One region of the Limosilactobacillus panis genome, then DNA from elsewhere that is predicted to be linked to it. Evidence: riboswitches for the same ligand, from Rfam matches in the RefSeq annotation. Region 1 holds a riboswitch; the other holds the start of a gene.
The links. Region 1 has a riboswitch for lysine ahead of lysA (diaminopimelate decarboxylase). Riboswitches for the same ligand answer to the same signal wherever they lie in the genome.

Region 1 (4,740 bases):
TTGTGCGGATTCATAACCACCAATCAATTGATACGCTGTTTAACCGGTAAACTAAAAAGGACGCGGAATTCATTTCCGCGTCTTTTTTAGTTTCTTTGACTCAAATTAAACTTTGGCAGGCAATTAATGAACTGCTCATAAGCACCTTGCTCGCCGGTTGCTGTAATCGTACAGTTTTCCGCGTTTACACTTGCCTGGTGGAGGTCTGTTTCTTTAACCTCGATATGGTGGGTGAAAGTGGCGTTACCGACCAGTTCGACCCAGTAACGACGCTCCTGGTAGTGGACAACCGTCTTGACCATTCCGCCCGGATTATAAACAGTAATTGGTTCATCAAAGGCTCCTTGATCACCGTGCAAAAGAACAAAGGCTAAGCTAGTGGCAGACATCCCAGTCCCGCAAGCATTGGTGAACCCGACACCTCGTTCATAGGTCCGAACAAAGAGGCGGTTTGGACCTAGAATATGGGCAAAATTGACGTTCACACCATCGCTGAAGTAGGGGTTATCACCGTTTAAGTAGGGCCCCAATTCACCGAGAAGCGGGCCCTCAATTACTTTCTGACTCACGAACGAGATTAGGTGAGGGTTAGGAATCGCAATTGCGGAGAAAGTCAGCTGCGGAGCAAGCTCCGGTACTGGGGTTCCCAAAAGGCGATCGTGACCAAGATTGTCAAAAGGGAGGGCTTCCTTGTTAAAACGAACGGGTGATATTTCCACGGCGAAGGCCGGAACATTTGGAGCGAAGTCTTTTTCACGGCGCACCTGGAGACTTGCGTTCATGGTGTCCACCTTAAAGGACTTCTTTTGGTCTCGTTCTGCAAGGTAACGGGCAACGGTCCGGAGGCCATTACCGCACATTGAGGCTTCACTACCGTCTGCGTTGATTACCCGCATTTGGGCAAGGGCACCAGACCGGGTCGGTTTATTAACGACCAAGAGGCCATCAGCCCCACCAAGGAGTCCCGTTTGGTGGTCGGTAAGGTGCTGAGCAAGCTTACGCAGTTGATCATCAGTTAATACCGTCTTTAATTTGGTTTGGTCCAAGATGAAGAAACTATTTTGTGATCCGTGGACTTTTATTAAGTTTGCCATTTGTTAATCTCCTCCTAGTTTGCAAAGAAGCGGTGGTATATTGCCCGGACTGCCTTATCAGCGTCGCGGTCATAGGTACCAATCATAATTGAAATGCGGGATGCCCCCTGATTGATCATTGGGACGGGGATGTTTTCCTTCGTTAGGGGCGTTAGGATGTCGTTGATAACGCCAGTTCGGTTGCGCATCCCCTCACCGACCACCATCGTAATGGCGTAGTTATCAATCCACTCCAGCTGGTCGGGGTTAATCTCTTCTTGAATTTCGTTACAAATAACGTCGACCAATTCGTCATCTAGCTGGTTTCGGTCTAGGATCAGGGTGATGTCATCAATCCCGGATGGCATATGCTCGTACGAAATACCATGCCGGGCGAGAATGTTCAGAATCCGGAGAGTAAATCCGGCTTCCTTATTCAGGAGGTACTTATGCAGGTAGAGTGCAGCAAAGTGCTTACCACTAACGACCCCGGTAACGATGTCAGCCGGTTGGAAGCCTTTGTCGGGAACAATTAAAGTTCCCGGTTTTTCCGGGTGCTGGGTATTCTTGACGTTAATCGGAATATTACCCTGGATAGCAGGGATCAGAGCCTCATCGTGAAAGACGGAGAAGCCCGCGTAAGACAATTCTCGCATTTCCCGGTAAGTCATCTTAGCAATTGCCTGTGGGTGGTCAACGACGGCGGGATTAGCCGCATAAATAGCATCAACATCGGTGAAGTTCTCGTACATTGTTGCGTGCAAGCCCCGGGCAAGGATGGCTCCCGTGATATCTGAACCCCCCCGGGAGAAGGTCGCAATGTGACCAGCCAGGGTGATGCCATAAAAGCCAGGGAAAACAAGGAGCTCGCTGTCGTTAAAAGAGAAGTGGTCCAATAAAGAGTAGGTTTCGGGCATCACGGATGCGTTATTTGGCGTCCCCGTAACCCGGATACCAGCCTCTGTAGGGGTGACAAAACGGGCTTCGTACCCCTGTTGTTGAAGGATCAGGGCCATCAATTCGGCATTCGACCGTTCGCCATGGGCTTTAAACGTTGCCATCAGGTAATTATGGTTGGGAAAGTGCCAGCTTGGCAACTCCTTTAAGCGGTCAATGATGGACGTCAGTTTTTCTTTGGGAACGTTAAAGTAGTTTGCAATTTCAACGTAGCGATTGATAATTTGGCCAACCGTTTGCTGGTATGGCTTATTGTTTAGGACTTGATTAGCGTACTGAATTAAAAGGTCGGTAACCTTCGTATCCTTGCTATTTCGCTTTCCGGGGGCAGAAGTAACGATGACACGGCGCTGGGGGTCAGCAGTGATAATATTAATTGCCTGGGTAAAGTGTTCGCCATCAGCGAGCGAACTGCCACCAAACTTTACAACTTTCATTTCTTAAGAACTCCTTCTGGAAAACGCTAGTAAATGCTAATTTTCCGTAAACAATTTTAATCGAATTCTAACATGTTTCGCCAAACATGCAAGTAAAATAATTTTGGCATGATGATGATTAAACGTTTTACTAAATGATGAAAATGAGGAGATCCTTTCCAGACCTCATTATCCCTATTGACTTTCTCATTATTTTTTTATAAGCTTAATACAAATCGAAGAGGTGCAGCCAACACAAGTAGGGTAATGGAGCCACTGTCGGGCAGTGAAGTTACCTCAACAGGGCGGTTGCCGAAGTGCTTGACTTGACAGGAGCCAGGTTAACTGGGGCGTGGTTGAATAAGCCATGGACTGTCGCAGGACGAATATCAGCCTGCGTTGCGCTATCGACAAATGAGAATGGAACTTAGTCCACTGTTTGTTCTGCGCAAACAGTGGATTTTTTATTGGTCGACTTCCCCGGCAACATGAATTGGAGGAATTGATTATGAATGAACAGATTACTGCTGATCAGCTCAATGAAAGAGGGCACTTGCTAATCGGGGGCTGTGATGCGATTGAGTTAGCTCATGAGTATCAGACACCGCTGGTCGTTTATGATGTTAGCCAGATTCGCCAACAGATTCGCGCCTTTAAACGAGTCTTTGAAGAAAACGATGTTTCATACGCGGTTTCTTACGCTAGCAAGGCCTTTGCCGCCGTCGCGATGTACCAGGTGGTTAACCAGGAGGGCGCTCACATTGACGTGGTCTCTGGTGGTGAAATGTATACCGCTATTCAGGCTGGTTTCCCCATGGAACGGGCTAGCTTTCACGGCAATAACAAGTCATATGATGAACTGGTGATGGCGGTTAAGAACCACGTGGGGGTAATCGTCGTTGACAACTTTCACGAAATTGACCTCCTAAGTCAGGTTTTAAACGAGCTGGGTGCTCGGACAAAGGTAATGATTCGAATCACGCCTGGTATCTCTGCCCACACTAATAAGTACATTCAGACCGGCCAAGTCGACAGTAAGTTTGGTTTTGACCTTGCTTCTGGTCAAGCGGATGAAGCCCTGCAAAGGGTATTAGCTAATTCGCGGATGGACCTCATTGGCCTGCACGCTCATATTGGATCGCAGATTTTTGAAGTCGCGGGCTTTGAAGGGGTGGCGAATAAGCTGGTTAAGGTTGCTGACCACTGGCAAAAGAAGTTTGGCTACCAGGCAAAGGTAATCAATGTGGGTGGTGGCTTTGGAATTCGCTACGTTAAGGATGACCAGCCCCTCCGTCCTGAGCAATTTGTTGATGCCATCATCAAGGCAATTAAGAAGGCTGTTAAGCCAACAAACTTGGGAAAACCAGCGATCTGGATTGAACCGGGACGGTCAATCGTTGGGCCAGCCGGTTATAACCTTTACACGGTGGGGTCAAGGAAGGACCTCCCCGGACTGAAATCGTACGTCACGGTTGATGGAGGAATGGGTGATAACATTCGTCCAGCTCTCTACCAGGCCAAGTATGAAACGGTTCTGGCCAGTGATCCGCAAGCACCACTTACTGAGCACGTGCGCTTAGCCGGCAAGTACTGTGAATCTGGCGATATCCTATGTCAAGACCAAGCTCTGCCGAAAACTAAACCGGGTGATATTCTGGCCATGCTAGATACGGGTGCTTACGGTTATTCAATGGCCTCAAACTATAATCGGAACCCACGTCCGGCCGTAGTTTTTGCGGAAAACGGTCATTCGCAGGTGGTTATTAAAAGAGAATCTTTTGCGGACCTAACTCACCTGGACCAACCTTACGAATAAAATTAATCCATTATATAGGAAGAAAGAGGAATAAAAAATGGCAAAACTAGATGCACAAGCAATCATTAACTACATTGGTAATGCTCCCAAGAAAACCCCAGTGAAGGTGATTCTAAAGGGAGATATTGACGGACTAACTTTTCCAGAGAGCCTGCAGGTATTTCCGGAAAAACAGACCGCCACGCTATTTGGTGACTGGGCTGATGTTAAGCCTTTCCTAGAAGAAAATAAGGAGAAGGTTACCGACTACCATATTGAAAATGACGCCCGTAATTCAGCCGTACCATTACTCAATTTGAAGGAGATTAACGCCCGAATCGAACCAGGGGCAATCATTCGTGAGAAGGTCCTAATCGGTGATAATGCCGTTATTATGATGGGGGCAATTATCAACATTGGTGCTGAGATCGGTGCTGACTCGATGATTGACATGGGAGCGGTCCTCGGTGGCCGTGCCATTGTTGGTAAGCATTGCCAC
Region 2 (4,740 bases), 770 kb from region 1:
TTGTCAGGTCTTTAGCAATCGCCTCGTAGTCGAGGTCGGGCGACGACTGCATCAGAATCCGAATGGTCTGGTTGATAATTGGCAGTGATTCGTAAGCAATGTAAATAGCAACCGCAATAGTTAGGAGTGGGTCTAACCACGGAACGTTGACAAAGATCAAGATGATTCCGCCGATGATAACGGCAACCGACGAAAGGGCGTCACTCAGAACGTGGAGGTAGGTTGCCTTGACGTTTAAATTGTCATGACTGCCGGAATGAAGGAGGGCGGCGGATAGGAAGTTGGCGACAAGCCCGACAATGGCGACAACCATCATAATTGTCCCGTTAATGTGTTGGGGATGACTTAACCGTTGGATGGCCTCACCAATTAAGAAGATGACAATAATTACCAATAAGAGACTGTTGGTAAGGGCTGAGAGGATTTCCGCCCGCCGGTAACCATACGTACTTTTCCGGGTTTCTGGCCGGCCACCGATTTGCTGCGCAAAATAACCTAAAATGATGGAAAAGGAATCGCCCATATTGTGGAAGGCGTCGGAAAGCAGGGCTAGACTACCAGAAATCAGCCCCCCGATAATTTCAACGACTGTGATTAAGACATTTAGCAGGGTAACGGCTAGGAAACGTTGCCCCGTGATTCTCTCTTTCATTATTACTGAATGCTCCTCTGCATATTGATTGCAATTTTTAATAATATTGTATTAAAATGAATGATTGTAGCTAACGAAAAAGTTAGGCAATCCAAACTACTCGGTTTTATATTATGCTATAATCGTAATATATTCAATATCGAGTTATTGTGTTATGACCGTTCGAAGGCCAAAAAATTTATTGAGAGGTGAACTAGATTGACTCCAATGAAGGAAGATTACTTGAAAATCATCTTTGAGCTCGGCGGTAGTCATAAGAAAGTTTCCAACAAGGAAATTTCATTAGGATTAGGAATTGCTGCTGGTTCAGTGACCGAAATGATTTCCAAGTTGGCCGACGAGGGGCTCGTTGTTCACGAACCATACGCCGGAATTTCATTGACAGCAAAGGGCCAAAAGTATGCGGCAGAATTAGTGCGAAAGCACCGGCTATGGGAAACATTCTTAGTGGATAAGTTAAATTACAACTTTGCGGATGTTCACTCAGAAGCAGAAATTCTGGAGCACCAGACGAGCGATCGATTGGCAACCGCCTTAGATGACTATTTACAGCACCCCAAACACTGCCCCCACGGTGGGGTTATTCCTTCAGCTAACGGCAAGTTCCCTGACGTCAGTCACCGCTTATTAGCTGATGCCGAGGATGGTGAAGAGGTCGAATTAGAGCGCTTCTTAGATAATCACGAGCTGTTGACTTACCTAGAAGAACTGCAACTGCGTCCTTCCGAAACAGTCAAGGTTATCCGTCACGAACCGTTCGAGGGACCAATTGTCATTGAAAAGGATGGCAGTGACAAGGAAATCAACGTGTCCTACAAGGCGGCCCATAATATTTTTATTAAATAAGGAGAATTCAAGCGAGGGAGGCAATTGTCTTTCCCGCTTGTTTTTTTAACAAAGCGCTGCGCGAGTAAATTGACTTGTGGTATACTCAAAATAATTGCTAAAAATTAAAATTAGGAGTAATCATATATGTTTATTGAACGCGATAATCATCGCTGGCGTCGATTTGCATTTAGTGGAGGCTTCTTTATCATCTTATTGCTATTGATCAAGTTTAATTCTTCGGTAGCAACGATGATGGACGCCGTCCTGCAATCACTTTTCACCAGCCAGCGCCTTGAAGGCATCGGCTGGTTCCACGCCTTGATGACCTTCTTGTCGTTTATTGCTAGCCCGAAGATGGATATCATCTGGGTGATCATCATTGCCGTTTTTCTATGGTTGAGGCAATGTAAGATTCCCGCAATTTGGTCGGTCTGCACGTTGATCGGTGGGGACTTCTTTGGCGGGGTCTTTAAGCACATTGTTAAGCGGGCCCGACCTGCGCAGCATCTCCCAACTGATGACGGTTATAGTTTCCCAAGTGGTCATACTTTAGGAATCTTTTTGATTGCGGCAATTCTCTTATTAGTGGTTTTGCCGTTGATCCAGCGGCGGTCGGTGCGGACTATTTGCCAGATCTTATTAGTATTTGCTATTTTCTTCTTGGCAATTTCGCGAGTTTACCTGTACGCCCACTGGCCTTTCGATACGATTGGGGCAATGTTGCTGGCGTATGCATGGCTCCAGGTTGCTGAATGGCTGTACGTTGCTTGGGCGCCGCGCCTGCAACGGATTCCAATGTTAGAAGATTCGATTATTTAATGAAACAAGAAAAGAGCTGTGACCTAGTTACAACTCCTTTTTTATTGCCCGGGAAATATTCATGATAGAGACAAAGAGACTAATAGTTAAACCACTGATTACCGATAATGACCACCAGGTTGCCCAGGTGCTGGCTGATCCAGAGTTATTGGACGCTGCCCATATCAGCTTCACGTCATTACCGGCAAGCAGCTTTGAGATTAAAATGTTTTTACAAGCGGTCCAAGTGTTTGGTATTTATCAGAAGGAGGACCCAACTAAATTGTTAGGCCTCATTACCGCCGACCAGACTAACCCGACGCTTTTAACCAATGAATGTGAGATTGGTTACCTTGAACGTCGGTCCGTATGGGGGCAGGGGGTCATGACCGAGGCCTTGCGGGGTTTCTTGGATGGGACCCCACTGGCAATCGTGGCCACCACCGATGAAGACAATGAGCGCTCCCAGCACGTCTTGAAAAATTCTGGTTTTCGGCTAACTGGCCGGGAAGGTAAGCGGTTAATCTGGCGAAGGCCCGCTTGCACTCGGAGTTAATCAGAGTATAATATTTTACAAAATGGAGAGGTTGCGTTTTTCAATAGTAGCCGCTGTGAGGTGAATAAGCACTGGACCAGTGAGTGGAAGGGAAAAACGCCGAAACAGGCTGGAACTTATTTTTCAGTTTGTTGGGTCATGGCTTAAGAGGTCATGGACTGTCGCGGATTTACCGCGGGGCGCTTCCGACGAGTGATTCAATAATTAAGAAGTTAATTGAGTCTGCTAACGGGATGAGCCGTTAGCAGACTTTTTAATTACCCTCTTCAAAATCTGTTTGTTTGGAGGATTTATTTAATGGCAGAAGAGACACAGAACCAGCATTCGACTGGCCACATTAAACGAACATTAAAGACTCGGCACCTGTCAATGATTGCCCTTGGGGGAACCATTGGGACCGGGCTATTTATCACTAGTGGTTCGGCAATTTCGACGGCCGGACCTGGTGGAGCTCTAACGGCTTATGTCATCATGGGAATCATGGTTTTCTTCTTGATGACTAGTCTTGGTGAGATGGCAACCTATATGCCGCTAACGGGATCGTTCTCTGCATACTCAACGAAGTTTGTGGACCCAGCTCTCGGTTTTGCGATGGGGTGGAATTACTGGTTTAACTGGGCGATTACCATCCCGGTTGACGTCACCAGTGCCGGAATTGTGATGAATTTCTGGCTACCCCACGTTCCTAGCTGGGTATTCAGCACCATCGTCTTAGCCCTGATCTTTTTGATTAACTGGTTGTCGGTTCGTTCCTATGGAGAAACGGAATACTGGCTGGCCCTTGTAAAGGTCATTACCGTTATTTTCTTCCTGGTTGTTGGAATTGCAATTATTTTTGGAATCATGGGCGGTAAGCCAGTGGGCCTTTCAAACTTCCATTACAAGCAGGCCCCATTTGTTGGTGGGGTTCCCGCCATTATTAGCGTGTTCCTGGTTGCCGGGTTCTCTTTCCAGGGGACGGAACTGGTCGGTATTACGGCCGGGGAAGCGGCAACGCCTGAGAAGTCGATTTCTAAGGCCATCCATTCTACCTTCTGGCGGATCCTGCTATTCTACATCTTGGCAATCTTTGTCATTGCCTGTGTATTGCCGTACACTAACAAGAACCTGATGAACTCAAACGTTCAAAATATTACGATGAGTCCGTTCACGATTATCTTCAAGCGGGCTGGTTTAGCAGTAGCGGCCAGCATCATGAACGCGGTTATCTTAACCGCCGTTATTTCTGCCGCCAACTCAGGGCTCTATGCCTCAACCCGGATGCTGTATTCTCAGGCCCGGGAGGGATACGCATGGCGCTTTCTTGGCTACGTTAACCGGCGGGGAATCCCAATTTATGCCTTGGTATTTACCATGGTTATTTCAACCTTGGCCTTTGCTACCCAGTTCATTGTTCCCCAGGCCTACGTATACCTGACGGACGCCTCTGGTTTGTGTGGCTTTATTGCCTGGCTGGGAATCGCCATCTCGCACTTCCGCTTCCGCCGGGCTTACATTGCCCAGGGTCACTCGGTTAACGAACTGAAGTACCACGCCACCCTGTACCCATTTGGGCCGATCTTCGCTTTTATCCTGTGCATCATCGTTATTTGTGGGCAAAACGTTGATGCCTTTGCGAAGCTTGATTGGTCCAATATCCTGATTACCTACATGAGTGTGCCACTGTTCTTGATCTTGTTCTTCTACTACAAGATTCGTTACCGGACACACATTATCCCGTTAGATAAGATGGACCTGAGCAAGAGCACCAAGGGTGAAAAGTATGAAGGTTAGTCGATAATATTGTTTTAAGGTCTTCCCGAAGTTTCCCGGGGAGATTTTTTTTTACGAGAAATTAGTTCTTAATCCTGTTGTCGATTTCTTATCGATGGTAGAATAGTAAGCGTGTCTTTTAACAGATCATAAC

Region 2: it holds a riboswitch for lysine, as region 1 does, so the genes downstream of both, KZE55_RS07910 (amino acid permease) here and lysA (diaminopimelate decarboxylase) in region 1, are expected to answer to the same signal.

What each region holds. Positions count from the first base shown of each region.
Region 1 covers NZ_CP081855.1:861,984-866,723, forward strand. Annotated here, with positions in the region: gene KZE55_RS04125 (ribose-phosphate diphosphokinase) at 1-50, shown strand, start outside; gene dapF (diaminopimelate epimerase) at 87-1,094, opposite strand; gene KZE55_RS04135 (aspartate kinase) at 1,109-2,467, opposite strand; lysine riboswitch at 2,678-2,862, shown strand; gene lysA (diaminopimelate decarboxylase) at 2,955-4,262, shown strand; gene dapD (2,3,4,5-tetrahydropyridine-2,6-dicarboxylate N-acetyltransferase) at 4,300-4,740, shown strand, end outside.
Region 2 covers NZ_CP081855.1:1,631,132-1,635,871, reverse strand. Annotated here, with positions in the region: gene KZE55_RS07930 (cation diffusion facilitator family transporter) at 1-652, opposite strand, end outside; gene KZE55_RS07925 (metal-dependent transcriptional regulator) at 851-1,498, shown strand; gene KZE55_RS07920 (phosphatase PAP2 family protein) at 1,625-2,299, shown strand; gene KZE55_RS07915 (GNAT family N-acetyltransferase) at 2,361-2,834, shown strand; lysine riboswitch at 2,852-3,027, shown strand; gene KZE55_RS07910 (amino acid permease) at 3,132-4,607, shown strand.